3 regions of the Nocardia sp. NPDC058176 genome follow, and region 2 is predicted to be linked to each of the others. Evidence: riboswitches for the same ligand, from Rfam matches in the RefSeq annotation. Region 2 holds a riboswitch; each other region holds the start of a gene.

The links. Region 2 has a riboswitch for cobalamin ahead of ACFVVM_RS06010 (ABC transporter substrate-binding protein). Riboswitches for the same ligand answer to the same signal wherever they lie in the genome.
Region 1: linked by a shared signal. The riboswitch ahead of glyA (serine hydroxymethyltransferase) and the one ahead of ACFVVM_RS06010 (ABC transporter substrate-binding protein) in region 2 are both predicted to bind cobalamin.
Region 3: linked by a shared signal. The riboswitch ahead of metE (5-methyltetrahydropteroyltriglutamate--homocysteine S-methyltransferase) and the one ahead of ACFVVM_RS06010 (ABC transporter substrate-binding protein) in region 2 are both predicted to bind cobalamin.

Annotation. Positions count from the first base shown of each region.
Region 1 is NZ_JBHVVA010000005.1:393,666-403,703, reverse strand. Features, by position in the region: gene ACFVVM_RS26230 (flotillin family protein) at 1-350, opposite strand, end outside; gene ACFVVM_RS26225 (hypothetical protein) at 350-970, opposite strand; gene ACFVVM_RS26220 (hypothetical protein) at 1,328-1,711, opposite strand; gene ACFVVM_RS26215 (fatty acid desaturase family protein) at 1,883-3,082, opposite strand; gene ACFVVM_RS26210 (TetR/AcrR family transcriptional regulator C-terminal domain-containing protein) at 3,170-3,874, opposite strand; gene glyA (serine hydroxymethyltransferase) at 4,002-5,297, opposite strand; cobalamin riboswitch at 5,366-5,597, opposite strand; gene ACFVVM_RS26200 (hypothetical protein) at 5,638-6,084, opposite strand; gene ACFVVM_RS26195 (short-chain fatty acyl-CoA regulator family protein) at 6,164-7,603, opposite strand; gene prpD (2-methylcitrate dehydratase PrpD) at 7,758-9,260, shown strand; gene prpB (methylisocitrate lyase) at 9,260-10,038, shown strand, end outside.
Region 2 is NZ_JBHVVA010000001.1:1,272,907-1,282,944, forward strand. Features, by position in the region: gene ACFVVM_RS05970 (TetR/AcrR family transcriptional regulator) at 1-269, shown strand, start outside; gene ACFVVM_RS05975 (hypothetical protein) at 378-950, shown strand; gene ACFVVM_RS05980 (LysE family translocator) at 1,016-1,660, shown strand; gene ACFVVM_RS05985 (diiron oxygenase) at 1,797-2,795, shown strand; gene ACFVVM_RS05990 (TetR/AcrR family transcriptional regulator) at 2,817-3,542, opposite strand; gene ACFVVM_RS05995 (family 1 glycosylhydrolase) at 3,581-4,903, opposite strand; gene ACFVVM_RS06000 (nitroreductase/quinone reductase family protein) at 5,157-5,693, opposite strand; gene ACFVVM_RS06005 (nitroreductase family deazaflavin-dependent oxidoreductase) at 5,827-6,312, shown strand; cobalamin riboswitch at 6,351-6,478, shown strand; gene ACFVVM_RS06010 (ABC transporter substrate-binding protein) at 6,514-8,169, shown strand; gene ACFVVM_RS06015 (ABC transporter permease) at 8,183-9,124, shown strand; gene ACFVVM_RS06020 (ABC transporter permease) at 9,121-9,951, shown strand; gene ACFVVM_RS06025 (ABC transporter ATP-binding protein) at 9,948-10,038, shown strand, end outside.
Region 3 is NZ_JBHVVA010000003.1:673,287-683,324, forward strand. Features, by position in the region: gene recG (ATP-dependent DNA helicase RecG) at 1-1,693, shown strand, start outside; gene ACFVVM_RS21070 (short-chain fatty acyl-CoA regulator family protein) at 1,711-3,135, opposite strand; gene metE (5-methyltetrahydropteroyltriglutamate--homocysteine S-methyltransferase) at 3,317-5,581, opposite strand; cobalamin riboswitch at 5,721-5,924, opposite strand; gene ACFVVM_RS21080 (pyruvate carboxylase) at 6,207-9,605, shown strand; gene rsmD (16S rRNA (guanine(966)-N(2))-methyltransferase RsmD) at 9,602-10,038, shown strand, end outside.

The sequences.
Region 1 (10,038 bases), on a different contig from region 2:
GTGCCGATGGCCTGGGCCACCTTGATGACGTCCTCGACGGTCTTGTTGACCCGCACGAAGAAGGTGATCCTGATGTCGGCGCGGATGTTGTCGCGGCAGATCAGCCCGTCGCGGCCGACGCGGGCGATCTCGATGGTCTTCACCGAGATGTCCATGAACTCGGCCTTGTGCAGGACCGGGAGCACGACGGCGCCGGTGAAGGTCACATCGACCTTGCGCATCTTCGAGATGATCAGCGCGCGGCCCTGGCTGACCTTCTTGAACAGTCGGCTCACCAGGAACAGCACGGCGAGTACGGACAGCAGGATCACGGCGACGAGCACGCCGAATCCGATGGCGATGGTGGACATCAGTTCCCCTCCAGAGCGGCCACCCAGAACGTTCCGGTGGCCGGGTCGTAGTCGTAGACGACAGCGGAATCCCCTTGGGTCAGGGGAGCGGTCGCGGCATGCAGTGCGCTCTGCCGGACCTGGATGACGGCCGATGAGCCGTCGTCGGCGGTGAGTTCGGCCTGGCCGAATTCCTCGTCGACGCGACCGGTGCGCACCACGCACATCCGGCCGACGAAGTCTTGTAGTGACGGTGCGGGACCGTGCCGGAAGAAGCGCCGCAGCGGGATCACCACGAGCCGGGTGCCTGCCACGGCGGCGACGACGGCCACGAGCAGGACCGCGCACCCGGCGACGATCGCGGCGATTCCGGCCAGGCCGAGCGCGCCGATCGCGACGGTGCCGACCAGGCTGGCGAACCAGGACAGGGCGACCAGCCCGGTCACCGCGACCGTGACGGGTACACCGCTCAGGCCCAGTGCGTCGAAACCGCCGACCGTCGACCCGGATTCGCCGCCGTCGAACGCGTCGACCTCGGTGCCCCCCACGAGCACCACCAGCCAGTATCCGATGACGACGAGCAACGCGAAACTGAACAGTGCCGTCGGAAAGGACACGACGGCGGCGAGGAACTCACCCATGCGGCGGCGAGGTGGTCACCGACATTCCGAACGTGCGAGATCCGCCGTGTCGGCCGTCTTTTCGCGAACGGTGAATGGCATCGCGAATGCGCCCCATGAATTGCACGACAAATCTCCCCACGTCTGGCGACCCCGAAATGAATGAATTCGTTGATTGCCGACCGGAAGCCCGGATCGTGCAAGTGAATTCAGCTGCAGGATACCCGATGACGTGCGCGGATGCGCCGTGAATCAGACCGGATGGTGTGCGCAATCACAGACATGTGGGACGAATCGACCTGAGGTCGATCCGTCCCACTATACACGAATACTGTTTCGTCTCAGAATTTTCCGAAGTTCAGTCCGTGGTAGCGATCATCAATTACCGCCGTGATTCGGATTCGTACAGATGGTGCCCTCGCACGGAACCTCGCTGCCGTCACCGTTCGGGTTCGGCATTTCGTGCCCGCCGTTCTCCTCGGGATCGGGGCCAGCGCCGTGATTGGGGTTGGTGCAGATGGTGCCCTCGCAGGGAACCTGGCTGCCGTCACCGTTCGGGTTCGGCATCATCGACACCGTGGTCGGCGGTACCGGGATCGGCTGCTCGTTCGGGGTCGTGTGCTGCTCGTGCGGCGCGGTCTCGGTGGTTTCCGGCGCGGTGGTGGTCGTGGTGGTCGCCGGCGCCGTCGGGGAGTCGTCGGAGCATCCGGCGCCGAGTAGCGCCACTGCTGCGATCGCGACGATGAACGGGAAACGCCTCATAGGTCAACCCTTCTCGTGCTCGCTGCCGGTGATCGGCAAATGATCAGCGCCTTGGTGAATGATCGTCCTGCCATCTGTTCACCAGTGGATTCGATTCGGTTCTTCGGCTAACGGTCTGAATATAGACAACACAGCAAACACCCGGCGCGTGAATCGCTCGATCGGGACGGCTCAGGCGGCCTCGGTCCGGCGGGCCGCGCGCAGTGCGGTGCGCAATCCACCTCGGACACTGCCGGATTCGGCGCCGACGGCGAATTTGCGCTCCGAGGCGGTCTCGGGTGCGTCGTCGCTGGTGGCGGTGAGGAAGGCGTCGGGCAGGGCCAGCTTGTGGATGGTGCGCAGCGTCAGCAGGTATTGGCGGGGGAGCGGACCGGTGGTGTAGGGCAGGTCGTACTTGTCGCAGAGCGCGCGCACGCGCACCGCGATCTCGGCGTAGTGATTGCTGGGCAGATCGGGGAACAGGTGATGTTCGATCTGATGCGAGAGGTGACCGCTGAGGAAGGCGAGGACCGGACCGGCGTCGAAGTTCGCGGTGCCGAGCATCTGGCGCAGATACCACTGCGCGTGCGTCTCGTCCTCGATCGCCTCCGGGGTGAATTTCTCCGCGCCGTCGGGGAAGTGGCCGCAGAAGATCACCACGTACGCCCACAGGTTGCGCAGGGTGTTGGCCGCGACGGTGCCGGTGAGCGTGCGGCGCCACCGGCGGCCGCTGAGCAGGGGGAAGAGCAGGTAGTCCTTGGCGGTCTGCCTGCCGATCTTGCGGAGCAGCGCCCTGGTGTGCGCTTTCTTCCCGGCCGGGGTCGCCGCGCGTTCCTGTTCGGAATACAGCCCGTGCAGGGCGATGCCCCATTCGAAGGTGGCCGCGAGGAGCAGATTGTGCAGCGGCTGGATGAGCCGGCGCGGACTCCAGCGCTGATCGCGGGTCACCCGCAGCACGCCGAAGCCGACGTCGTCGTCCATGCCGACCACATTGGTGAACACGTGATGGCGGTAGTTGTGTGAATAGCGCCACTGCGACGAGACCCCGGCCATGTCCCATTCCCAAGTGCGCGAATGGATTTCGGGATCGTTCATCCAATCCCACTGGCCGTGCGACACGTTGTGCCCGATCTCCATGTTCTCGATGCTCTTGGCTGCGGCCAGCGCGGTGGTGCCGACCAGCCAGCCCAGTCGTGATCGGGTGCAGACGAGCACCAGCCGGGCGCTCGCGTCGAGTATCCGCTGGAAGGCGATGGTGCGGCGGATGTAGGTGGCGTCGGTGGTGCCGCGCCGGTCCTCGATCTCGCGGCGGATCGCGTCGAGTTCCGCGCCGAGCGCGTCGACATCGGCGTCGGTCAGGTGCGCGTAGACCGCGACTTCGGTGATGGCCATGCGGCAAATCCTCAGCTGGGCGTAGCTGTGCTGCTACGCCGTTAGTCTACGCTGTAGATAGACGGCATAGAGGCCGCTGGGGGCGGGCTAGCGCGTGGGATCGGGCAGGGTGGCGGTGAGGCCGGTGAGCAGGATGTCGAGGCCGCGTTCGAGTTCGGCGGCGCCGTCGTAGGCGGCCAGGGTCGGGGCCAGCGCGCGCAACAGCGGGAATTCGCCGATCGGCAGCCGGTGCAGGCCCAGGCGCAGGACCTCGTCGGATTCCTCGGGCCGCTCGACGATCTCCTGCAGTTCGTTGAGCACGTGGCCGTAGAGGAAGCCGAACAGCGCGCGGTAGACGTGCAGCGCGTCGGCGCCGGTGAAGCCCGCCGTGGTGAGCAGGCGCAGGACGCCTTCGAGCGGGCGGACCACCGCGGGCGGCCGCATCCCGAGCGGGGTGGACAGCGGCCGGGTCACCAGCAGCGGAACGACATTGGGGTGCGCGAGGGCCATCGCGCGGAACGCGCGGGCGACCGCGCGCAGCTGGGCGATCCAGTCGGGATCGTCGGCGTCGACGGTCAGCTGTTCGAAGACGAGTTCGGCCACGCCGTCGAGCACGGCGGCCTTGTTCGGCAGGTGCCGGTAGATCACCATCGGATCGCGCCCGACCGCCTCGGCGAGCCGCCGCATCGACAGCGCGTCGACACCGTCACGGTCGACGATCGTGAGCGCGGCGGCGAGCACCGATTCCCTGGTCACGGGTCCGCTGGGGCGTCCGAAGCGTGGTTCTGGCCGGTCTGTCGAACTTTCGGCCATCGGGGCACCTCCGTCTGCGTCGACTGGTGATCAGTGTAGGCCTACAGCGTTGACAAGGCGGTTGGTCCGGTGTGCCGATGGTCCGGGCCTTGGGGGTGGACCGGGCCATCGGCCTCGGGGTGGATGGTCAGCCGAGGAGGTTCCAGTCCTCCAGGCCTTGATACAACGGGACACTCTGCGCCAGCTTCGAGACCCGACCCCGCAGGGTTTCGGTATCGGAAGTGCCTGCCAGGGTCGCGGCGATGATGTCGGCGACCTCGGTGAACTCGCTGTCACCGAAGCCGCGGGTGGCCAGGGCGGCGGTGCCGATCCGCAGACCGGAGGTGACCATCGGGGGACGGGGGTCGAACGGGACCGCGTTGCGGTTGACCGTGATCCCGACCTCGTGGAGCAAGTCCTCGCCCTGCTGGCCGTCGAGTTCGGAGTTACGCAGATCGACCAGGACGAGGTGGACGTCGGTGCCGCCGGTCAACACCGAAACACCCTTGTCGGCGACATCGGCGCCGGTGAGGCGTTCGGCCAGGATCCGGGCACCGGCGAGGGTCCGTTGCTGGCGGTCGGTGAATTCGTCGGTCGCGGCGATCTTGAACGCCGCGGCCTTGGCCGCGATCACATGCATGAGCGGCCCGCCCTGCTGCCCGGGGAACACCGCACTGTTGAGCTTCTTGGCGAATTCCTGCTTGGCCAGAATCAACCCGGAGCGCGGGCCACCCAACGTTTTGTGGACGGTGGAGGACACGACATCGGCATACGGGACCGGGGAAGGATGCAGGCCCACGGCGACCAGGCCGGCGAAGTGGGCCATGTCGACCCACAGGTAGGCCCCGACCTCGTCGGCGATCTCCCGGAAGCGCGCGAAGTCCTGATGACGCGGGTAGGCCGACCAACCGGCCACGATGACCTTCGGTTTGGCTTTGATCGCGATGTCACGGACTTCGTCCATGTCGATGCGGTGGTCTTCTTTGGACACTCCGTAGGAGTGGACGTCGTAGAGCTTGCCCGAGAAGTTCAACCGCATGCCGTGGGTCAAATGCCCACCGTGGGCGAGGTCGAGACCCAACAACGTTTCGCCGGGGTTCATCAACGCCATGAGTACGGCGGCGTTGGCTTGGGCGCCGGAGTGGGGTTGGACGTTGGCGAATTCGGCGCCGAAGAGTTCTTTGGCGCGGTCACGGGCCAGGGTTTCGACGACGTCGACGGCTTCGCAGCCACCGTAGTAGCGGCGTCCGGGGTAGCCCTCGGCGTATTTGTTGGTCAGGACCGAGCCTTGGGCTTGCAGGACCGCGCGGGGGACGAAGTTCTCCGAGGCGATCATTTCGAGGGTGTCGCGTTCGCGGGCGAGTTCGCCTGCCATCGCGGCGGCCAACTCGGGATCAAGCTCGTCGAGGGACAGATCATTGACAGAGGTGCTGGAAACAACCACAGGTTCGAACTCCGTTGGCTAGCAAGGATGATCGCCGCCAGATCCGCGAGGCGACGGCCGCCGGATACGGCGTATCCGGCACAGCGGGCAGGTCTTCGGACTCACGGGCATCGACCCGGAATCCTCGGGTCGACCTACTGGCCGTCGCTTCCCGGACGTGCGCGTCCAGTGCCGATGACGGCGGTCGTTCCTGTTCACCGCTGCGGGACAGTCCCGGATTCCCACCGGGTTCCCTCTTTCGACGCTCGTGACGGATCGGGGGCTCCCGTAAACGTCGTCACCAGCGAACCAGCTGCGCGAACAGCATAGATGGGCAGCTCGGCGAGCGGAGAGCCCGGTCTCAGGCGAGGACCCGGGCCAGCGCCCGCCAGCGGCGGTGCCGGTGGCGGAACATCAGGTGGATGAAGGCGCGGGTCGCGAGGCCGTGCAGGCCGTCCTCGATCTCGATCTCGTCGGTGTAGCGGCAACTGTTCGGGCCGAGGGGTGCGAACGTCAGCCGGTGATTCCAGACGCGCAGCGGGCCGCCGTGCTCGTTGGTGTAGATCTCGAACTCGTCGAGCGAGACGATCCGCAGACGGTGGGTCCACAGCGGGACGATCCCGAACAGCCAGAGCCGGGCCGAACCCAGTGCGCCCGGTTCGATGTGCTCGGGAATGCTCATCCCCGGCACCCGCAGGTACGGCCGGACGACGTAGGCGAACAGTTCGGGTTTGGCGGCGAGCGAGCGGGCCAGCTCGGCGGAGATCGGCAGCTCGGTGGTCAGGCTCACCTTGGTCACGAGGTCGATGATGCCGGAGGCCACCGCGTCCGGCAATGCCCTCCCACGCCGCGATCGCGATCGCCGCTACGCGGTGCGCCGCAGGCAGCTACCGCGAGGCCCGTGCCGCGCGGTCGACCGGCGTGTACGGGATGTTGGCCGCGCGGTTCTGGTCGACCCGGATCGCGCGGCCCAGTTGCGGGAAGGCGCGCTGCGCGCACTCGTGGCGTTCGCAGATCTTGCAGCCCGCGCCGATCGGGACCGCGGTGGCCTCGTCGTGGATCGGCAGGCCGTGGGAGTAGACCAGCTTCTCGGCATAGGCCAGGTCGCACCCCAGTCCGATGGCGAAATCCCTTTTGGCGGAAAGGTATCCGGGCGCGCTCTCGTCGGTGGTGCGGGCCAGCCACAGGTACTTGCGGCCGTCGGGCATCTCGGCGATCTGCGTGCGGATCCGGCCCGGCGTGGTGAAGGCCTCGTGCACCACCCACAGCGGGCAGCTGCCACCGACCCGGGAGAAATGAAATGCGGTGGCCGACTGGCGTTTCGAGATATTGCCCGCTCGATCGGTGCGGACGAAGAAGAACGGCACCCCGCGCAGATTGGGCCGCTGCAGGGTGGACAGCCGGTGGCAGACGGTTTCGAAACCCACCTCGAACATGGCCGAGAGCAGATCGATGTCATAGCGCAATTCCTCGGCCGCATTGCGAAATCGCGTGTACGGCAGGATCAACGCGCCCGCGAAATAGTTGGCGAGGCCGACGCGCAACAGATCACGGGATTCGGCGGGCATCGTCTCCACCGAGGCGGCGAGCGCGTTGATGGTGTCGGCGTGGGTGAGGAAAGCCAACTGGGTGGCGAGCTGGAAGGCGCGCTGGCCGGGGGAGAGCCTGCGCGCCAGGATGATGTGCCGCGCGGCGGGATCGTAGATCCGTTTCGGGCCGGGATCGGTCGGCATGTCCGAGCGGATGGTGACGCTGATGCCGTGGCGCTCGTGCAGCAGCCGGGTCAATTGCAGATCGAGTCCGCCGACGGTGAGCCGATTGTCGACGAACATCTGCTCGGCCGCCCGGTCGAGTTCGGGGATGTGATTGCGCCGGTCGTAGAAGAAGTCGCGGACGTCCTCGTACGGCATCGCGGTGCCGGGTTCGACGGCCGAGCCCTCGATGTCGGCGGAGAACTGTTCGACCTGCTGGGTCGCGCCGCGCAGGCGCCGGTGCAGGCTCACCAGCAGCCGGGCCGCGCCGGGCACGCGGGACAGCAGATCCTCGAGCTCGGCATTGGTGATCGAGGCCGCTTCCGGGTCCTCGGCGAACACGTCCTGCAGGTCGGCCAGCAGCCGGGCGTCGGTGTCGGCGGCGAAGAATCCCATGTCCAGGTCGAAGGTGGCGTTCAGGCGCAGCAGCACCGGGACGGTGAGCGGGCGCTGGTCGTTCTCGAGCTGGTTGACGTAACTCACCGATAGCCCGAGGACCTTCGCCATCCCCGATTGGGACAGCTGCCGTTGTTCGCGCAGCGTGCGCAGCCGAGCGCCTGCGTACATCTTCTGCATGCCGCCAATGTATCAGCATCGCTTTTCACAACTTCCACAAATTTGCTGAATTCCGTCCACAACATTTGGCATTTGCGGTGTATTTCGCGGTGATCAGGGCGTGTGTAACGTGCGAATACAAGCGCATCAACAACCGCTCTGGGAGGCCTCGACCGTGAAGAACCACCTTGTCCGCACGCACCGCTCCGCCGAGGATTTCCCCCGGGAAGAACATCTCGCGTGGCGGATCGCCGAGGTTGCCGCCGATCCGGTCGCGGTGGCCGCGGAGACCGAGGAGATGATCGTCAACCGGATCATCGACAACGCGTCGGTGGCGGCGGCCTCGATCACCCGCCGCCCGGTGGCCAACGCCCGCGCCCAGGCCCAGGCCCACCCGTACGGCCCCGGCGCCGCCGTGTTCGGCGTGCCCGGCCGGTTCTCGCCGGAGTGGGCGGCCCTGGCCAACGGTGTCGCCGTGCGTGAGCTCGACTTCCACGACACCTTCCTGGCCGCCGAGTACTCGCACCCGGGCGACAACATCCCGTCGATCCTCGCGGTCGCCCAGCACACCGGTCGCGACGGTCGCGATCTGATCCGCGGTCTGGCCGCCGGCTACGAGATCCAGGTCGACCTGGTCCGCGCGATCTGCCTGCACGAGCACAAGATCGACCACGTCGCCCACCTCGGCCCCTCGGCCGCGGCAGGCATCGGCACCCTGCTCGGCCTCGACACCGAGACCATCTACCAGGCCATCGGCCAGGCCCTGCACACCACGACGGCCACCCGCCAGTCCCGCAAGGGCGAGATCTCGAGCTGGAAGGCCTACGCCCCCGCCTTCGCCGGGAAGATGGCGGTGGAAGCGGTCGACCGCGCGCTGCGTGGTGAGGGCGCGCCGTCGCCGATCTGGGAGGGCGAGGACGGTGTCATCGCCTGGCTGCTCGGCGGTCCGAAGGTGGAGTACTCGGTGCCGCTGCCCGGCCCCGGCGAGGCCAAGCGCGGCATCCTCGACACCTACACCAAGGAGCACTCGGCCGAGTACCAGAGCCAGGCCCCGATCGACCTGGCGTTCCGCCTGCGCGAGCGGATCGGCGATCTGGACCAGATCGCGACCGTCGTGCTGCACACCAGCCACCACACGCACTACGTGATCGGCACCGGCTCGAACGACCCGCAGAAGTTCGACCCCAAGGCTTCTCGCGAGACCCTCGATCACTCGATCATGTACATCTTCGCGGTCGCCCTGCAGGACGGCACCTGGCACCACGAGCGCTCCTACGCCCCCGAGCGCGCCCAGCGCCCGGACACCATCGAGCTGTGGAACAAGATCTCCACCGCCGAGGACCCGGAGTGGACCCGCCGCTACCACTCGACCGACCCGAACGAGAAGGCCTTCGGCGCCCGCGCCGAGGTCACGCTCAAGAGCGGCGAGGTGATCGTCGACGAGCTGGCCGTGGCCGACGCGCACCCGCTCGGCGCGCGCCCGTTCGCCCGCGAGCAGTACATCGCCAAGTTCCGCACCCTGGCCGATGGCGTCATCGAACCGGCCGAGCAGGACCGCTTCCTCGAGGTCGCCCAGCGCACCCCCGAGCTGTCCGCTGAGGAGCTGGGTCAGCTGAATTTCACCGTCTCCGACGAGGTGCTCGCCCGCACCCCGCAGCTGCCCAAGGGCCTGTTCTGATGACCGGCCTGCTGGCTTCGGCGACCTCGGCCGCCGACAAGCGTGCCGCGTTCCGGGCCGGACTCGCGTCCGACCGCATCCAGCGGTTCCCCGGCGCGTTCAACCCGCTGGTGGCCAAGCTGATCCAGGAGATCGGCTTCGAGGGCGTGTATGTCTCGGGCGCGGTGGTCTCGGCCGATCTGGCCCTGCCCGACATCGGTCTCACCACGTTGAGCGAGGTCACCGGGCGCGGTCAGCAGATCGCGCGGGTCACCGACCTGCCGGTGCTCATCGACGCCGACACCGGTTTCGGTGAGCCGATGAGCGCGGCCCGCACGGTCACCTTCCTCGAGGACGCCGGGATCGCCGGCGCGCACTTCGAGGACCAGGTGAATCCGAAGCGCTGCGGCCACCTCGACGGCAAGGCCGTCGTCCCCACCGGGGAGATGGTGCGCAGGCTGCGGGCGGCGGTGGCGGCGCGGCGCGATCCGAACTTCGTCATCTGCGCGCGCACCGACGCCGCCGGGATCGAGGGCATCGACGCGGCGATCGAACGGGCGCAGGCCTACGCCGAGGCGGGTGCGGACCTGATCTTCACCGAAGCGCTCTCCGAGGCAGCCGAATTCGAGAAGTTCCGGGCCGCGGTCTCGACCCCGCTGCTGGCGAACATGACCGAATTCGGCAAGTCCGAACTGATTCCGGCCGAGACCCTGGAATCCATCGGCTACAACGCGGTGATCTACCCGGTCTCCACCCTGCGGCTGGCGATGTTCGCCGCCGAAGCCGGGCTGCGCGAGAT
Region 2 (10,038 bases):
CCGAACCCGCGATCTCCGCCCGCACCGCCGCCGATTTCACGGCGATTCGCGAGGAGTTCGACCTGGCCACCCCGGACTGGCTGTTCGCCGCCGCGCTCGGCGCCTGGACCACCCTGTTCGGCGCCGTGAACTTCGACGTGTTCGACATGTACGGCCGCGACACCTTCACCGACCGGGCCGAGATCTTCGACCTCCAGATCGAGCAGCTACTCGGCTCGCTCGGCTTCGCCGTGCCGCGTCCGGTTTCCACGGACCGATCGGTACGGTAGCGATCTAGGTGGTTCCCGCGGTATGTGGGGTGAGAACTGTGTGAACGGCGATGCCCGAGGGCCTCGCCAACGAACGGGAGTACCCGATTGAATTCTCGCGAGGAAATCTTGCGCCGAGTCCGTGACGGGCTGCTCGACCTCCCCGACGACGAGCGTCGGGTGCCGATGCGCCGCTCCACGGGCACCGGCGAGACCGCCGATCCGGCCGAGCACGCCGCCGTCCTCGCTCGATTCGCCGAGCGGTTGCGCGAGCACGGCTCGCTGGTTCGCAATGTCGACCTGGCCGGCCTGCCCGCCGCGGTCGCCGACGTCCTCTACGGGATGAGCGTGCAGTCGGTCCTGGCCGCGGTCGAGCCCGGCCCCGCCTGGCTCGACCACTGGGCCAGCGCACCCGGCCACCGCGTCCTGCACGGCGGCACCGCCTCGGTGGACGCGGGCGACGCGGTCGTGCGTGACGCCGTGGCCGGCGATGCCTCCACCGGCTCGCTCGCCCTCGACGTCGACGGCGCCCCCGGCGTCTCCGAATCCGTCCCGCAGGTGTGCGTCGTCCGCGCCGACCGCGTCTACGGTTCCCTCCCCGACGCCCTCGACCGCCTCGACCCCCGCCGTCCCCTCGTCTGGCTCGGCGGCCCCGGCGACACCGGCCTGTCCCGCCAACTGGTGGTTCTGCTTGTCGAATAGCGGGGTGCCACCCGGCGGTGGAAACCCGTTGCGAGCGCAGTCGTTCGCCGCTAGCGTCCGGCTGCATGGTCTCCTGGGCTCACCTGCTGTCTTTCGCGGGGCTGTCGTTCCTGTTGGTGCTGATTCCCGGTCCGAGCGTGCTGTTCACCATCAGCCGAGCGCTCACGGTCGGACGGCGCGTGGCCCTGTTGACGGTGGTCGGCAATGCCGCGGGCGTGTACGCGCAGGTCGTGGCGGTCGCGTTCGGTCTCGGCGCGCTGGTCGCCACCTCGGCGACGGTCTTCACCGCGGTGAAACTCGCCGGGGCGATCTATCTGGTCTATCTGGGTGTGCAGGCGATCCGACATCGCGCGGACTTGGCCAGGGCGATCGAGCCGGGCGCGGTGACGCGGACCTTCTCCACCGCGGCCGCCCTGCGCGACGGATTCGTCGTCGGTTTCGCCAACCCGAAGACGATCGTGTTCCTCGCCGCGCTGCTTCCGCAGTTCGTCGACACCGCCCGGGGTGCCGTTCCGCAGCAGATGTTGCTGCTCGGTCTGTGCATTCCCGCCTTCGGCCTGATCTGTGACTCGATCTGGGCGTTCGCCGCCGACACCACCCGCACCTGGTTCGCGCGAACTCCACGCCGCCTGGCCGCACTCGGTGGGACCGGTGGCCTGGCCATGATCGGTCTCGGTGCCTCCCTCGCGTTCACCGGCCGAAAGGACTGAATCGGGCAAGGTCTCGATTTCGGACTCGCGGGGCCGCGGGGGTTGTCTGGGACCGTGAGTCTCAGTTATTCTCGGATCAACCGGTGTGACGGCGCTTACAGCGCTGGGCGGCCGGATGCGAACCGAGGAGGCACCGATGACGCTGACCGAATCGAGCCGTGGCGGACTCATCAGCGAGGAGTACCGAGATGCGTTGGCAACCCTGTCGCAGGGTTCTGTCGACCGGCATTTCGATCCCTACCTCGACATCGACTGGGATTCGCCCGAGCTCGCCCTTGACCCGAACGATGTGCGGTGGGTGCTCTCACCGAACGTCGATCCGCTCGGCGCGACCCAGTGGTATCGCGACCAGCCGCTCGACAAGCAGATCGCGATCGGCAAGTGGCGCACCGCCAATGTGATCAAGGTCGGCGCTGCCTTCGAGAGCATCCTGATCCGCGGAATGATGCAGTACATCATGAAGCTGCCCAACGGCTCGCCCGAGTTCCGGTACTGCTTGCACGAGATGACCGAAGAGTGCAACCACATCCAGATGTTCCAGGAGCTGGTGAACCGCATCGGCGTCGACGTGCCCGGCATGCGCCCGATGTTCCGGGCGCTCTCGCCGCTGATCGGCGTCGCGGGCGGGTACGCCTACGCGATCCTGTTCATCGGCATCCTCGGCGGCGAGGAGCCGATCGATCACTACCAGAAGGCCGTGATCCGCGAGGGCGAGAGCATGCCGCCGATGGTGTTGCGCACCATGGAGATCCACATCGCCGAGGAGGCGCGCCACATCTCCTTCGCCGGTGATTTCCTCACCGCGCACGTCGGCCGGATGGGCAAGTTCAACCGTGGCGTGTGTTCGGTGGCCTTCCCGATCGCCATGCGCTGGCTCGCGAACGAGATCATGGCGCCGCCGCGCTCGTTCGGTCCCGAGTTCGGTATTCCGCCGGAAGTGATCGAGCAGGCGTTCTGGAAGTCCGAGCACTCCAAGAAGATTCTGTCGGGCTACTTCGGCGACATGCGCCGCCTGGCCGACGACCTCGGCCTGATGAACCCGGCCGCCAAGCAGCTGTGGAAGCGGCTCGGCGTCGACGGGCCCAAGTCGCGCTATCGCAGCGAGCCCGAACGCAGCGCGCGCCACAGCGCCTGAGGGTGCCCCGGTGGCGGTGGTTCAGCCGCCACCGGCGGCCAGCTGGGTGATGACCGCCGTGAGTTGCTGCTCGGGATCGAGGGTGAGGCCGTGGCGGCGGGCGACGCCGTCGACCACGTGCCAGGCGTAGGAGGCGACCTCTTCGATCAGCTGATCCCTGGTCAGCACCGGATTCGGATCATTGGCCCAGCGGGTGACGGTGGCCTCGGTCATCGAGACGATGGCGAAGGTCATCGCGTCGGCCGAGCCGTCGTCGGCGACACCGACCACGCCCGCGAGGCCGGTGACCAGCGCCCTGGTCGAGGCCGCGATCGTGGCGATGAGCGCGCTCATCGCGTCGACGTCGGAATCGGCCTCGGAGGGCCCGGTACGCAGGAAATCGTGTAATCGGGGGTGCTCCTGGATCCACGTCACCACACCGCCCACGGTGCGCACGAGGATCTCGTGGATGGAGCCCTCGCCGATGTCGAGTGAGTCCTCGATGTCGGCGACGAACCGGTCGGCGATCTCGCTCCTGATCCGGCGATCCAGCTCGTCGCGCCCTGCGAACTGGCGATACACCACCGATTTCGCGAGCCCGGCGTGCTCGGCGATCTGCACGATCGGCACCTCGACACCGGTCTCCGACTGCTCGAGCAACTCGATCGCCGACAGCACGATCCGCTCCCGGCGGCTGTCGTTGTGCGGTTGCCATCGGGCTTGTCTGCCGCTCACGGCGCTGGAGGGGCGTGACGTTGCGCTCGACACCCGCCCGAGTGTAGAGCACCCGGGCTTGTCCGAATCCGCTACCGAGGGACCGACACCGGGTCGGTGCAGCTCGCGGGCAGGTCGACCAGCGAACACGCGGCGGGCGGCCGCGTCGGCCGATAGTCGGCGGCGACACCGCCCGTCGTGGCGATCTCGCGGTAGGCGGCCACCGCGTCGGTCGGTCGGCGGGTGAGGGTCGGGTCGGTCAGCACGTCGACCGTGTAGAGGCCGAAACGTGGTGTGTAGGAACCCCATTCGTAGTTGTCGGTGAGACTCCAGTAGTTGTAGCCCAGCACCGGGATGCCGTCGGCCACCGCACGTTGCACCCAGTAGACGGTGTCGCGCAGCGAATCGGCGCGGGTGTAGCCGTCCGGGCGCGGCAGGCCGTTCTCGGTGGGGATGCCGTTCTCGACGATGTAGAGCGGGCGGCCGGGGAAGCGCCGCGCGTAGTGGTCGAGCGCGTAGTAGATGCCCTCGGCCTGTAGCGGCATCGTCCAGAGCCGTTCGAGGTCGGGCACCTGCAGGTTGGTGGGGGAGTAGCCGTAGTAGTAGTCGATGCCGATGTAGTCGAGACGATCCGCGATCCGGTCGAGGATCGGACCGCTCACCGCGTCGTCGACCGCGGGGATGTAGGCGACATTGCTGGTGACCTGCGCGCCCGGGCGCACCTGATGGATGTAGTCGTAGATGCTGTTGTGCGCCTGGGTGATCCGCTCGCCCATGGTCAGGACATCGGCGGCGCCGATGCCGCCGTGGCGCAGTTCGTTGACCAGATAGATCGTCGGTTCGTTGAAGGTCACCCAGAGTGGATCCGCCGCGCCGTAACGATCGACCACCCGGCGGGCATTGGCCAGCCAGTTCGCCACGATCTCGGGATCGCGCCAACCGCCGCGGTCCACGGCCCAGCCCGGGAACACCCAGTGGTCCAGGGTGAGCATCGGCCGCATTCCCGCCTCGACGATCGCCTCGACCACGTCGTCGTAGAAGGCGAAACCCGCCTCGTCCCAGGCACCCGGCTGCGGTTGCAGCCGCGCCCACTCGATGCCGATGCGGTACACGCGCACACCGAGATCCGCGGCCAGCGCGATGTCGGAGCGGTAGCGGTTCCGGAAGTCGACGGAGTCGAGATACGGGTCGTCGGTGGCGCCGGATTCGGCGTAGCGGCGCCAATTGCTGTCGGGCGCATCGCCTTCGGCCTGGAATCCGGATGCCGCCACGCCCCAGAGGAATTCGGGCCCGACCGGTGCTATCCGGTCCGGTGCGGGTGGCCGGGCGAGTGCGGGGGAGGTGCTGGCCGTGAGCAGTGCCGCGACGGTGAGGGCGAGGGTGGCGAGGAGTCGGCGTCCGCTGGGGGAGTGCATGGCGCTCCTGGAGCTAGGGAGGAGAGGGGAGTGCGCTCAGTGTGCGACATCGGGCCCGGTCAGCGGGGGAAATCTTCCGGTGTGCCATATCGCCGGCCCAACAAAGAGAAATACTCATGTTCTTACGTAGATATGCGCATCTACTAATGAATAGCCCTCCTGAACCTACCAGCCAACACTTCGACACATGTCCACACCTAACCGGCGCAATTCGCAAGGAAGGGGAGGGGTGGATTGGGGACGTAGGTCCGGCTCAGGTGTCGAGGTCGATCGCGACGGCTCGCCCGGTGCGGAACCAATAGGAGTGCAGCTCGCGGATCTTCGACCGGGTCGGGAGACCCCGCAGGTGGATGGCGCATTCGCCGAAGTCGAGCGGGACGACGGTGTCGCACAGCAGGTCGCGCGCGGTGTCGAGTTCCGCCGGATCGGTGATCTCCCTGGCCGTCCCGCCATGGGTACCGCCGCGCAGTTCCAGCGTCACGCGCGGATCGGCGCGGACGTTGAGCAGCCAGGCATTGACCGCGTCCGGCTGTTCGATGGTGATGTTGGGTGGCATCAGCTGCACGAGATACGCGCGATCGCCCTCGCGCAGGACCCGCACGCACTTCGGCCGGGGCAGACCCGTCTTGCGGCCGGTGGTGGTGAGGACGCCGTAGCCGCGTGGGGCGCGGAGCCGGAAGAAGGGCAGCATGGCGGCGCTGAGCCGCTTACCGTCGCGGGCGCTGCGGATCAGTCGTCCGTGCTCACCGAGGACGGCTTCGGCGGCGGCGCGACGTGCTGCGTCGTCCATGACGTCCATGGTGCGCCGCGCGAGGGTGCGTCGTCCAGCATGTCGCGGCGGCGCTCCGGCGGTGCGAGTGAGTTGTCTCTCAGCGGGCCGTTGTGAGTGGGTGGATCGAGTTCGCTCGAGCCAGGATTCGTGGATGGTGTGGAATCCCTTGCCGCGCGTCGCGCGCGTGTTCGCGGAACAACCCTGGGTGATGCGTGGGGGCGTTGTCGTACTTCCGGCCGAGCGGCTGTTGCGCAGGCTCAGCGGTGGCCGATGGGGTGTGCTCGATCTGGCCGGCCTGCCGTCGATCGAGGTGACGGTGGTGGGCCGGAAGTCGGGGCAGCCGCGGACGACCTCGCTGCTGTGTGTGCCCGACGGGGACGGCTTCTATCTCGTCGGTTCGAACTGGGGCAAGCCCGAGCATCCGGCATGGTCGGCGAATCTACGCGCGGCCCGTACGGCGTCGGTGCGCTTCGACGGCAGCTCCGCGTTCCCGGTGACGGTCACCGAGATCGCCGGCGTCGATCGCAAGCGCGTCTGGGACCAGGTGGTCGAGTTCTGGCCCGGCTACGAGATGGAGTTCCAGCGTTCGGGTGGCCGCGAATTCCGGATCTTCCGGCTGGATCGGATCACCGACTGAACCGCGCACAACCCTCGTGATGCTAGGTTCACTTCCGCAGGGAACACCGGTGCGATTCCGGGGCTGTCCCGCAACTGTCACCGAGTAGCAGACCTTCATCCGATGGCCACGACCTCCCTGGGTTGGAAGGCCGAAGGCGAGCGTTGATCCGGGAGCCAGGATACCTGCGCCCTTTCAGGACCGAGTTTCACGAGGATGAAGATGCGAGTGTTCACTCGCCGCGGGCACACTGCCGCGCGGCTACCCGACCATGCTCCCGGTACGACGCGACGTCGCCGGTCGAAGGCAGCGGTCACCATGGCCGGGCTGCTCGCGGTGGCGATGGTCTTCACCGGTTGCGCGTCGAGCGAGACCGAGGGTGGCGCGGCGGCCTCGGCCAAGTCGCTGCGCGAGTCCGGTGACGGCGAGCTGACGATCTACAACTCCTACAAGATCGCCGGCCTCGACCCGATCGGCACCGGCACGAACTGGCTGTTCGACTGGGGTATCGCGGAGAACCTGCTGCAGATCACCGACGAGGGCGAGGTCGAACCGTGGCTCGCCGAATCGGTGACCCGCGACGGTGACACCCGCTGGATCGTGACGCTGCGCGACGGCGTCACCTTCCAGAACGGCAAGCCCGTCGACGCGGCGGCGGTCGCGGCGGCGTTGACCAGGCAGATCGCCAAGTCCACGGCGGCCCAGGTGTATCTGGATCCCGCGACCACGGCGACCGTCGACGGCGACAAGGTGGTCCTCACGACGCCGAAGCCGAACGCGATGGTGCCCGCCGCGCTGGCCGCGCGCGACAATTCGCTGCAGATCTACGACGTCGCCGCGATGGAAGCGGCCGGCGGCGACTCGGCGAAGATCGTCGGCGCCGGTGCCTATTCGGGCCCGTACGCGATCACCGCGTGGACCCCGGACAACCTGGTCCTCGCCCCGTACGCGAACCACTGGGAGGGCACGCCGCCGCTGAAGGGGGTCACGGTGCGCGTGGTGCCCGACGAGCAGGCGCGCCTGGCCGGGGTGCGCAGCGGTGAAGCCGACATGGCGTTCTACCCGTCCACCTCCGCCAAGCTGGAGTTGCAGGGCGACAAGGACGTCCACGTGCTGTCCTCGGAGCTGGCGCTGCAGTCGCTGCTGGTGGAGATGAATCTGAAGGCGGGCATCTTCACCGATACCGCTGTGCGCAAGGCATTCACCGCGGCGATCGATTACGAGGGCATCGCCGCCGATGTCGGCAACGGCCAGTTCGCTGCCGCGAAGAGCCTCTACCCGGACTCGCTGTCGTTCGCGGTGGACAACCAGGTCCACGATCTGGACGAGGCCAAGCGCCTGCTCGACGCCGCGGGCTGGGTGCCCGGTGGTGACGGGATCCGGGCCAAGGACGGCCGGAAGCTGGTGGTGCGGTTCGTGACCCAGGCGCAGGGCCCGGAGACCAACGATGTCGCCATCGCGATGAAGGACCAGGTCGCGCGCGCCGGTTTCGATCTGCGGATCGACAATGCCGAGGATTCCGCCGCGGTGAAGAAGGACCCGGCCGCGTGGGAGTCGTCGGTGGCGCTGAGTGGATCGCTGTCGGGCACCGCTGATCCGATCCAGCCGTATCTGGTGCGCTGGACCACCGGTGGTTCGGCGAACGCGCAGGGTGTGGCGAATCCGGAGATCGATGCGATCGGCGAGGAGCTGCGCGGCGAGTTCGACACCGCGCGCCGTGACGCGCTGCTCGAGCGGGCGCAGGCGATTCTGGTGCGCGACGAGGCCTATGTGGTGGCCGGGACGTTCAAGTACTTCACCGTGGTGGCCGGTCCGGAGTGGGCCGATTACCAGGTGTCGAGCGTGCGCAGGCACATCACCAGCCAGACCGGCAAGTAGCGCAGCTTCGGCGATGCGTTTTCTCGTCCTCGCCCGTCGCCGGGTGGTGGAGGCGGTACTCACGCTGCTGGGTGCGAGCGTGCTGATCTGGGCCTTGATGCCGTTGGCCCCGGGCGATCCCGCGCGAATGATCCTGGTCGCGCAGGGTGTCCCGGAGCCGACGCCGGAGCAGATCAGCGCGCTCGACCGCACGTTGCATGTGGATCAGCCGATCCTCGCGCAGTACGCGCACTGGGTGTGGGGTGTGGTGCGCGGTGATTTCGGGTTGTCGTTCGTGTCGGGTCGCCCGGTCTCGGGCGAGTTCTCCGAACGACTGCCCGCCACGCTGACCCTGGCCTCGGCGTCGCTGGTGCTCGCGCTGGTGTTGTCGGTGGCGCTGGGTGTGGTGGCGGCGCGGTATCCGCGCCGGTGGCCGGATCACGGGACCCGGTGGCTGGCGCTGGTGTTCGCGTCGGTGCCGGGGTTCATCGTGGCGTTGTTGCTGATCCAGGTGTTCGTCGTCGGGTTGGGTTTCGGTAAGGCCGCGCTCGACGGGACCTGGCGGCAGGTGTGGCTGCCCGCGGTGTGTCTGGCGATCGGCCTGTCCGATACCTGGTCCCGGTTGTTGCGGGCGAATCTGCTCGGGTTCCTGGATTCGCCGACCGCGGCGGTGTTGCGGGCGAGGGGTGCGTCGCGGTGGCGGATCCTGTGGCGGCACGGTGTGCCCAACAGCGCGGTGCCGTCGCTGCACGCCCTCGCTGTCGGCACCGCGGTGTTGATCGGTGGGGCGACGGTGGTCGAGACCGTGTTCACCTGGCCGGGTCTGGGCTCGTATGTGGTGGAGTCGGTGAAGACGCGGGATCTGCCGGTGATCCAGGCGTTCACGATCTTCGCGACTCTGAGCTATGTGGTCACCAGCGTGGTCGCGGATCTGCTGTCCGCGATGATCGACCGCAGAATCGCGGTGGACGCGTGACAGTTCGAGTGTTGCGGACCGGGTTGCCGTCGTCGGTGCGCGTCGGCGGGGTCCTGCTGGGCGTGCTGGTGTTGTTGGCGATCGTGGGCCCGTGGGTGGCGCAGTTCCCGCCGAACGAGCCGCACTACGGCGACAAGCTGGTCGCGCCGAATGCCGAGTTCTGGTTGGGGACCGACCAGTACGGCCGGGATCAGTTCTCCCGCGTGCTGAACGGGCTGCGGTTGTCGCTGCTGTCGGCGTTCATCGTGCTGGCGGGGTCGGCGACGATCAGCCTGCTGGTCGGGTTGGGTGCCGGGCTTTACGGTGGCAGGCTCGACCGGGCGGTCTCGCGGGTGATCGATGTCGTGCTCGCCATCCCGGGCTTGGTGTTGGCGCTGGCCGTGGTCGGCCTGCTCGGCCCCGGGTATCTGAATCTGCTGCTGGCGCTGGTGACCGCGAGCTGGGCGGCGGATGCGAGAGTCGCGCGGGCACTGACCTTGGAGGCGCGGACGCGGCCGTATGTGGTCGCGGCGCGGGTGGCCGGGGTGAGCAGACCGGCGATCGGCGTGCGGCATCTGCTGCCCGCGGTGCTCGGTCCGTTCCTGATCGTGGCCACCTTGCGGCTCGGTGGCATCGTGGTCGCGCTCGCGGGGTTGTCGTTCCTGGGACTGGGTGTGCAGATGCCGGAGGCCGAGCTCGGTGCGATGCTCGGTGACGCGCGCCGATTCCTCACTGCCGCACCGTGGTTGCTCATCGCGCCGTCGGTGGTGATTCTGGCGATGGCGGCCGCGGCGAATCTCATCGCCGAGGGTATGCGGGATCGTCGGGACAGCGGGGGACGCGAATGAGTGCGCCGATCGTGGAGATTCGTGGGTTGACGGTGGCCTATGCCGGGGGCGCTCCGGTGCTGCGCGATGTCTGCCTGTCCGTGGGTC
Region 3 (10,038 bases), on a different contig from region 2:
GGACCTGCTGGCCTGCATCCGCCAGGTGCTCGACCAGCTCGACCCGATCGAGGACCCGCTGCCCGCCGACCTGCGCACCGAACGCAACCTGCTCGACGTCTCCGAGGCACTGCGCCTGATCCACCTGCCCGAACACAAACTCGACATCGAGAAGGCCAGGGACCGGCTGCGTTTCGACGAGGCACTGGCCCTGCAACTAGTACTCGCCGAACGCCGCCACGAGGTCGAGGGCCGCACCGCCCCGGCCTGCCCGCCGCGCACCGACGGCATCGCCGCCGACTTCGACGAGCGGCTGCCGTTCGAACTCACCGAGGGCCAGCGGCAGGTGATCGACGAGATCTCCGCCGACCTGTCACGCACCCGCCCGATGCATCGCCTGCTGCAGGGCGAGGTGGGTTCGGGCAAGACGATCGTCGCCCTGCACGCGATGCTCCAGGCGGTCGACGCCGGCCGTCAGTGTGCTCTGCTCGCGCCGACCGAAGTCCTTGCCGCCCAGCACTATCGGTCGCTGCGGGCGATGCTCGGCGACCTGGGTACCGCGGGCGAACTCGGCGCCGCGGAGCACTCGACGAAGGTGGTCCTGCTGACCGGCTCGATGTCGGTGGCGGCGAAGAAGGCGGCGCTGCTGGACGCGATGACCGGCGAGGCCGGACTCGTCATCGGTACCCATGCCCTGATCCAGGACGCGGTGGAGTTCTTCGACCTCGGCCTCGTCGTCGTCGACGAACAGCACCGCTTCGGCGTCGAACAGCGAGATGCCTTGCGCGCCAAGGCGAAAGACGGCATCAGCCCGCATCTGCTGGTGATGACCGCCACCCCCATCCCGCGCACCATCGCGATGACCACCCTCGGCGATCTGGAGACCTCCACGCTCACCCAGCTGCCCAAGGGCCGCTCGCCGATCGTGTCGAAAGTCGTGCCACGCAAACTGCATCCGGGCTGGGTGGACCGCGCCTGGGAACGCATCGTCGAGGAGGTCGGCGCGGGCCGACAGGCCTATGTGGTGTGCTCGCGCATCGGCGAGGACCCCGACGCGCCCCCGGCCAAGGGCAAGAAGTCGGCACAGGAGAAGGAGGGCCCGACCACGCAGGCGGCCGTCGACATGTACGAGACGCTCGGCGCCGGTCCGCTCGCCGGGGTGCGGGTGGGTCTGCTGCACGGTCGGTTGCCCGCCGACGAGAAGGACCACGTGATGCGCCAGTTCAACGACGGTGCCATCGACGTGCTGGTCTGCACCACCGTCGTCGAGGTCGGCGTGGACGTGCCCAACGCGACGGTGATGGTGATCGTGGACGCCGACCGGTTCGGCGTGAGCCAGCTGCACCAGCTGCGCGGCCGCATCGGACGCGGCAAGCACCCCGGCCTGTGCCTGCTGGTCACCGACGCCGCGCCCGGCGGCACCGCGATGGCCCGCCTGGAAGCGGTGGCCGCGACCACCGACGGCTTCGAACTGTCGGTGCTCGACCTGCGTCAGCGCCGCGAGGGCGATGTCCTCGGCTCCGCCCAGTCCGGCACGGCCCGCTCGCTGCGCCTGCTCTCACTGCTCGACGACCTCGAAGTGATCACCGCGGCACAGGAACTGGCCAGACAGGTCGTCGCCGAGGACCCCGGCTTGGTGAAACATCCCGGCCTGGCAGGCATGATGCACGCCGCCGTCGACGGCGAACGCATCGAATACCTCGCCAAGTCCTGACCCCACCCGTCCAGGTTCTAGCGCGGCAGGCGCGGGTAGGGGAGGTCGGTGCTGGTGTGTTCGGCGACGGCGAGGGGGCGGCCGATCTGGGGGAAGGCGCGCTGGGGGCAGGCCGCCCGCTCGCAGACCTTGCAGCCCGCGCCGATCGGCACCGCGACCTGTGGGTCGTCGAGCTGGATGCCCTGGGAGTACACCAGCCGGTCGGCGTACTCGATATCGCAGCCGAGCCCGATGACGAAGTTCTTCGACGCGGCGCTGTAGCCCTGCGGCCCGTTCGGGGTGGTGCGCGCGATCCACAGATAGCGGCGACCGTCGGGCATCTCCGAGATCTGGGTGAGGATGCGGCCGGGATGGGCGAAGGCCTCGTGGGTGACCCACAGCGGGCAGCTGCCGCCGACCCGGGAGAAGTGGAACGCGGTGGCGGACTGGCGTTTCGAGATGTTGCCCGCCCGATCGGTGCGCACGAGGAAGAACGGCACCCCGCGCTGGCCCTGGCGCTGCAGCGTGCTGAGCCGATGGCAGACCGTCTCGAAACCGACCTCGAACCGCAAGGCCAGCAGGTCGACGTCGTAGCGCAGTTCCTCGGCCGATCGCAGGAACCGTCCGTAGGGCAGGATCAGCGCGCCCGCGAAGTAGTTGGCCAGTCCCACCCGGGCCAGCGTGCGGGATTCGCCGGTGAGCGCGCGGGATTCGGCGAGCACGTTGTCGATCTCGCGGCCGTAGAGCAGCAGGCCGAGGGTGGAGGCGATCTGGAAGGCGCGCTGGCCGGGACGCAGCCGCCGGGCCAGCGTCAGGGTGCGGGTGTCGGGATCGTAGTGGCGTTTCGGGATGGTGGGGTCGGCACCGTCGCCGCGCACGAGCACGGTCACGCCCGCGCGTTCCTCGGCGACCCGGGCGAGTTGCCGATCCAGCGAACCGATACTGAGCCCGGACTCCTCGAACAGCTGCTCGGCGGCGTGATCGAGGGTGGCGATGTGATTGCGGTGGTCGTAGAAGAAGTCGCGCACGTCCTCGTACGGCATGGGGGTGCCCGGTGCGCCCGTGGGCGTATCGACCCGCGAGGACAGCAGATCGAGCTGATCGGTGGCCGCGCGCAGGCGCCGGTGCATGGCGATCACGATCCGCGCCACCTCCGGCAGCCGGGTCGCCAGCTCCTCGACCTCGGTGATCGGGGCGGTGTCACCGCCGCCCGCGGCTTCCACGAGCACCTCGTGCAGGTCCGAGACCAGGCGGGCGTCGGAGTCGGCGGCGAAGAACTGGACGTCGAGGTCGAAGGTCGAATTGAGTTTCAGCAGCACGGGAATGGTGAGCGGGCGCTGATCGCGCTCGAGCTGGTTGAGATAGCTCGGCGAGAGATCCAGCGATTTGGCGAGCGCGGCTTGGGTCATTCGTCGTTCTTCGCGCAGCCGTCGCAGCCTGGCCCCCGCGTACATCTTTCGCACGTGGCAGATCCTAACGCGGCTGGTTCGCAATATTCGCTGAAAGTCACGATTGTCTGTGGAGAACCCCAGTCCTGCAAGGGATTCTATCTGTAACTACTGGTGCGTAACGTGCGAAGAGCCGGGTGCCGAAACGCGACTGCCCCGGACGGAGCGAATCCGTCCGGGGCAGTCACGGCGATGATCAGCGCAGCGCGGTCGCGGCGGTCACCAGATTACGCAGCGAGGCCTCGACCTCGACCGGGCCACGGGTCTTCAGACCGCAGTCCGGGTTCACCCAGAGACGCTCGGCCGGAACCGCTTTCAGCGCCGCCGACAGCGAGGTGGTGATCTCCTCCACCGAGGGCACGCGCGGGGAGTGGATGTCGTAGACGCCCGGACCGACGCCGAGCGCGAAGCCCGCCGCGTTCAGGTCGTCGAGGACCTCCATGTGCGAACGCGCCGCCTCGATCGAGGTGACATCGGCGTCCAGACCCGCGATGGCCGAGATGACCTCGCCGAACTCCGAGTAGCACAGATGGGTGTGCACCTGGGTGGTGTCGGCGACACCGGCGGTGGCCAGGCGGAACGAGTCCACCGACCACTGCAGGTAGGCGGGCTGGTCGGCCGCGCGCAGCGGCAGCAGCTCGCGCAGGGCGGGCTCGTCGACCTGGATCACCCTGGTGCCCTGGGCTTCCAGGTCCACCGTCTCGTCGCGGATGGCCAGCGCCACCTGGCGGGCCGAGTCGCCCAGCGGCTGGTCGTCGCGCACGAACGACCAGGCCAGGATGGTCACCGGGCCGGTGAGCATGCCCTTGACCGGCTTGGTGGTCAGCGACTGGGCGTAGCCGATCCACGACAGCGTCATCGGCTCGGGCCGCGAGACGTCACCGAACAGGATCGGCGGGCGCACGCAGCGGGTGCCGTAGGACTGCACCCAGCCGTTGTCGGTGGCGGCGAAGCCGTCGAGCAGCTCGGCGAAGTACTGCACCATGTCGTTGCGCTCGGGCTCGCCGTGCACCAGCACGTCCAGGCCCAGCTTCTCCTGCAGGGTGATCACGTCGGCGATCTCGGCCTGCATCCGGCGCACGTACTCGGCCTGGTCGATCTCGCCCTTGCGCAGGGCGGCGCGCGCCAGGCGGATGGTCGAGGTCTGCGGGTAGGAGCCGATGGTGGTGGTCGGGAGCACCGGCAGGTCGAGGTGGTCGCGCTGCAGGGCGCGCCGCTCGTCGGCGGGCAGGCGGTTCAGGTCGCTCTCGTCGAGGGCGGCCAGCCGGGTACGGACCTGCTCGACGTGCAGGCGGGGATCGGTGCGCCGCGATTCGGCGGCATCACGCGCGGCGGCCAGTTCGGCGGCGACGGCATCGGTGCCCGTGGTGAGGGCGGTGGCGAGCACGCGCACCTCGGCGACCTTCTCGGCGCCGAAGGCCAGCCACGAGCGCAGCCGCTCGTCGAGCCCGGTCTCGGGGGTCAGCGAGTACGGCACGTGCAGCAGCGAGGACGAGCTGGACACGGCCACCGAACCGGCGCTGCCGAGCAGGGTGCCCAGCGTGCTCAGCGCGGCGTCGAGATCGGTGCGCCAGATGTTGCGGCCGTCGACGACGCCCGCCACGACCAGCTTGTTCGCCAGCGCGGGCAGCACCGCGAGGTCACCGACCTGGGTGCCCGCGGTGAAGTCGACCGCGACACCCTCGATGGCGGTGTCGGCCAGGGCGGCCAGTGCGCCGTCGGGGTGGCCGAAGTAGGTGGCGACCAGGATCGCCGGTCGCCGCTCGCCGCTCGACAGCTCGGTGTAGGTCTCGCGGACCAGCGCGATCTCGGCCTCGGTGAGGTCGGTGACCAGCGCAGGCTCGTCGATCTGGACCCACTGCGCGCCCGCGTCGGCGAGCTGGGTGAGCAGGTCGCGGTAGAGGGCGACCAGCTCGGGCAGGCGGTCCAGTGCCGCGCCGTCGGCGGCCTTGGCCAGCTTCAGGAAGGTGATCGGGCCGACCACCACCGGGCGGGCCGCGACCCCGAGTTCGATCGCCTCGGCCAGTTCGGCCAGCAGCTTCTCGGGGTTCAGCGAGAAGACCGTCTCGGCGCCGATCTCGGGCACCAGGTAGTGGTAGTTGGTGTCGAACCACTTGGTCATCTCGAGCGGGGCGACGGTGTCGGTGCCGCGCGCGGCCGCGAAGTAGCGGTCCAGCGGATCGGCGATCCCGGCGACCCGCGGCGGCAGCGCGCCGAGCAGCACGGCGGTGTCGAGCACCTGGTCGTAGTAGGAGAAGGTGCCGACCGGCACCGAGTCCAGGCCGGCGGCCTGCAGCTCGAGCAGCTGGGCGCGCCGCAGTTCACGGCCGACGGTGTGCAGGTGACCGGCGTCGGCGCGACCGGCCCAGTAGGCCTCGGTGGCGCGCTTGAGCTCCCGGTTCGGGCCCACCCGGGGCAGACCGAGAACCGTTGCGGTGAAAGGAGTGTGCGAAACAGTCACGGAAGTTTCTCCAGTGCGGTACGGACGGCCCTCACCATGCGGGCAGACGCCAACCGCCGGACCGTCCACTACGACACACGTGCGGTAGGTCTGTTGGTGGTCCGCGCGCCCGATCCACGAGGCGGTGGCCGCCGGATACGGCGTATCCGGCACAGTCGGCAGGTCTTCGGACTCGCGGGCACCGGTCGTGTGATCGACCGACCTACTGGCCGTCGCTTCCCGAGCTCGGGGCTCAGTGCTTGATGACGGCGGTCGTTCCTGCATACCGCTGCGGGACAGTCCCGGATTCTCACCGGGTTCCCTCTCACCCGGCACCGGAGGATCCGGTGCGGGCTTCGACACCGGCGCGGGAGGTCGGGGCTCCGACTCTTCCACCGCGCAGGCGAACCAGCTGCACCCACCAGCATAGGGCCTCGCCGGGCCGGAGATGACCGGACCATCCCCAACAGTGCCGTGACCTGCGGATTACCCGGTCTCGCGAGTCCGCACCGGCGACGGTCCGAAACGGTGAGATGTGACGGTCCGATGAACGCAACTTCGCAGGTGGGCGGGTGTGCGCTGTGAAGAATGCGACGAAGCCACCTTGCCGGTGAACCGGTGGTTCGGGTCCGGGTACCGTAGGCCAATGTTCTCGAAAGTCTTGGTCGCCAATCGCGGCGAGATCGCCATCCGCGCCTTCCGAGCGGCCTACGAACTAGGCATCGGAACCGTCGCGGTGTTCCCGTACGAAGACCGCAATTCGGTGCATCGGCTGAAGGCGGCCGAGTCCTATCAGATCGGGGAGCAGGGCCATCCGGTCCGGGCCTATCTCTCGATCGAGGCGATCATCGACGCGGCCAAGAGCGCGGGCGCCGACGCGATCTACCCCGGCTACGGCTTCCTCTCCGAGAACCCCGACCTGGCCGCGGCCTGCGCGCGCGAGGGCATCACCTTCATCGGGCCCACCGCCGAGGTGCTCGAGATGGCGGGCAACAAGGCCACGGCCATCGAGGCGGCGCGCGCTGCCGGGCTGCCGGTGTTGAAGTCCAGTGAACCCTCGGCCGACATCGAGGAACTGCTCACCGCCTCCGCCGAACTCGAGTACCCGATCTTCGTCAAGGCCGTCGCCGGTGGCGGTGGGCGCGGTATGCGCCGCGTCGCCGCACCCGAGCAGCTGCGGGAGTCGATCGAGGCGGCCTCGCGCGAAGCCGAGTCGGCCTTCGGTGATCCCACGGTCTTCCTCGAGCAGGCCGTGGTGAACCCGCGCCACATCGAGGTGCAGATCCTGGCCGATCAGCACGGCAATGTCATGCATCTGTTCGAGCGGGACTGTTCGCTGCAGCGCCGCCACCAGAAGGTGATCGAGCTCGCGCCCGCGCCGAATCTGGATCCCGCACTGCGGGAACGGATCTGCGCCGATGCGGTGGCCTTCGCCCGCCAGATCGGCTACATCAACGCGGGCACGGTGGAGTTCCTGCTCGACGAGCGCGGCAATCACGTCTTCATCGAGATGAACCCGCGCATCCAGGTCGAGCACACGGTCACCGAGGAGATCACCGACGTCGACCTGGTGCAGTCGCAGCTGCGCATCGCCGCCGGGGAGACCCTGGCCGACCTGGGCCTGAGCCAGGACACGGTCGCCATCCGGGGCGCGGCGCTGCAGTGCCGCATCACCACCGAGGACCCCGCCAACGGCTTCCGCCCCGACACCGGCCGCATCACCGCCTACCGCACCCCCGGTGGCGCGGGCATCCGCCTCGACGGTGGCGCGAACCTGGGCGCGGAGATCGGCGCCTACTTCGACTCGATGCTGGTGAAGCTCACCTGCCGCGGTCGTGACCTGCCCGCGGCCGCCGCCCGTGCCCGCCGGGCGCTGGCGGAGTTCCGGATCCGTGGCGTCACGACCAACATCCCGTTCCTGCTGTCGGTGCTCGACGATCCCGACTTCCAGGCGGGCCGGGTGACGACGTCGTTCATCGACGAGCGCCCGCAGCTGCTCACCTCGCGTGGCTCGGCCGACCGCGGCACCAAGATCCTGAGCTACCTGGCCGATGTCACCGTCAACAAGCCGCATGGCGACCGGCCGACGACGGTGTACCCCTACGACAAGCTGCCCGCGCTCGACCTGACGGTGCCGCCGCCCGCCGGGTCGCGGCAGCGGCTGCTCGAGCTGGGGCCGGAGGGCTTCGCGCGCTCGCTGCGGGAGCAGAAGGCGCTCGGAGTCACCGACACCACCTTCCGTGACGCGCACCAGTCGCTGCTGGCGACCCGCGTGCGGACCAACGGCCTGCTCGGCGTGGCCGGACACGTGGCCCGCCTGACACCCGAACTGCTCTCGATCGAGGCATGGGGTGGCGCGACTTACGATGTGGCACTGCGGTTCCTGCACGAGGACCCGTGGGAGCGGCTCGCCGCACTGCGTGAAGCCGTGCCGAACATCTGCTTGCAGATGCTGCTGCGTGGACGCAACACCGTGGGTTACACCCCGTACCCCGAACAGGTCACGCGGGCTTTCGTTTCCGAGGCCACCGCGACCGGTATCGATATCTTCCGGATCTTCGACGCGCTCAACAATGTCGACCAGATGCGGCCCGCGATCGAAGCGGTCCGGGAAACCGGCACCGCCGTAGCGGAAGTCGCGCTCAGCTACACCGGCGACCTGTTGAACCCGGACGAGTCGCTCTACACCCTCGACTACTACCTGAAGCTGGCCGAGCAGATCGTCGACGCGGGCGCGCATGTGCTCGCGATCAAGGACATGGCGGGTCTGCTGCGTGCCCCTGCCGCGGCGAAACTGGTTACCGCGCTGCGGAGTAACTTCGACCTGCCGGTTCACGTGCACACCCATGACACTCCCGGTGGACAGCTGGCGACGTATCTGGCCGCGTGGCAGGCCGGTGCGGACGCGGTCGATGGCGCATCGGCGGCCATGGCGGGGACCACCTCCCAGCCCGCGCTGTCGGCGATCGTGGCCGCGGCCGCGCACACCGAGCACGACACGGGGCTGAACCTGCAGAACGTGTGCGACCTCGAGCCCTACTGGGAGGCGCTGCGAAAGGTCTACGCCCCCTTCGAGTCCGGTCTGCCCGCGCCGACCGGTCGCGTGTACACCCACGAGATTCCGGGTGGCCAGTTGTCGAACCTGCGGCAGCAGGCGATTGCGCTCGGTCTCGGTGACCGGTTCGAGGAAGTCGAAGCGAAATACGCTGCTGCTGATCGGCTTCTGGGTCGTCTGATCAAGGTGACGCCGTCGTCGAAGGTCGTCGGCGATCTCGCGCTCGCGCTGGTCGGGTCCGGTGTCGACATCGAGGACTTCGCCGCCGACCCCGGCCGCTACGACATTCCCGATTCCGTCATCGGTTTCCTGCGTGGCGAACTCGGGACTCCGGCCGGTGGTTGGCCGGAACCGTTCCGTAGCAAGGCACTGGCCGGGCGGAACGAGCCCAAGCCCGAGACACCGCTGTCCCCGGCGGACCAGGCCGGTCTGGACGGATCCTCAGAAGAGCGTCGCGACACGTTGAATCGTCTGCTGTTCCCCGGCCCGACCGCGGAGTTCCGTACTCATCGGGAGAAGTACGGCGACACGACCGGTCTGTCGGAGAATCAGTTCTTCTACGGTCTGCGTCGTGGTGAAGAACACCGCGTTCAGTTGGAGAAGGGTGTCACCCTGCTCATCGGTTTGGAAGCGATTTCCGAGCCGGATGAGAAGGGTATGCGCACGGTCATGTGCATCATGAACGGTCAGTTGCGGCCGATCGCGGTGCGTGATCGGTCGATCGCTTCGGAGGTTCCGGTCGCGGAGAAGGCCGACAAGAACAATCCGGGTCATATCGCCGCACCCTTCGCCGGCGTCGTCACCGTCGCCGTCTCGGAAGGCGAGGAGATCCACGCGGGTGACACCGTCGGCACCATCGAGGCCATGAAGATGGAAGCCGCGATCACCGCACCGCGCAGCGGCATCGTCGCCCGCATCGCCACCGCCAAGGTGGCCCAGGTCGAAGGCGGCGACCTGCTGGTGGAACTGGCTGTGCGCGAGTCGGAATGACACGCATCGTCGCGGGAACAGCCGGCGGGCGGCGCCTCAGGGTGCCGCCCGCGGGCACCCGACCCACCTCCGACCGGGTACGCGAAGCGCTCTTCAGCGCCATCGACGCCCGCCTCGACCTCGACGGCGCCCGGGTCCTCGACCTGTACGCGGGCTCGGGCGCCCTCGGCCTGGAAGCCCTCTCGCGCGGCGCCGCGCACGCCCTGCTGATCGAATCCGACCGCAAGGCCGCCGCCGTGGTGCGGTCCAATATCGCCGAACTCGGTCTGCCCGGCGCCGAACTGCGGGTCGGCAGCGTCGGCACCGTCCTCGCGCACGCGGCGTCCGCGGCCTACGACGTGGTGTTCTCCGATCCGCCCTACGACGTGAGCACCGATGACGTGATCGCCGACCTCACCGCGCTGGCCGCCAACGGCTGGCTGGCGCCCGATGC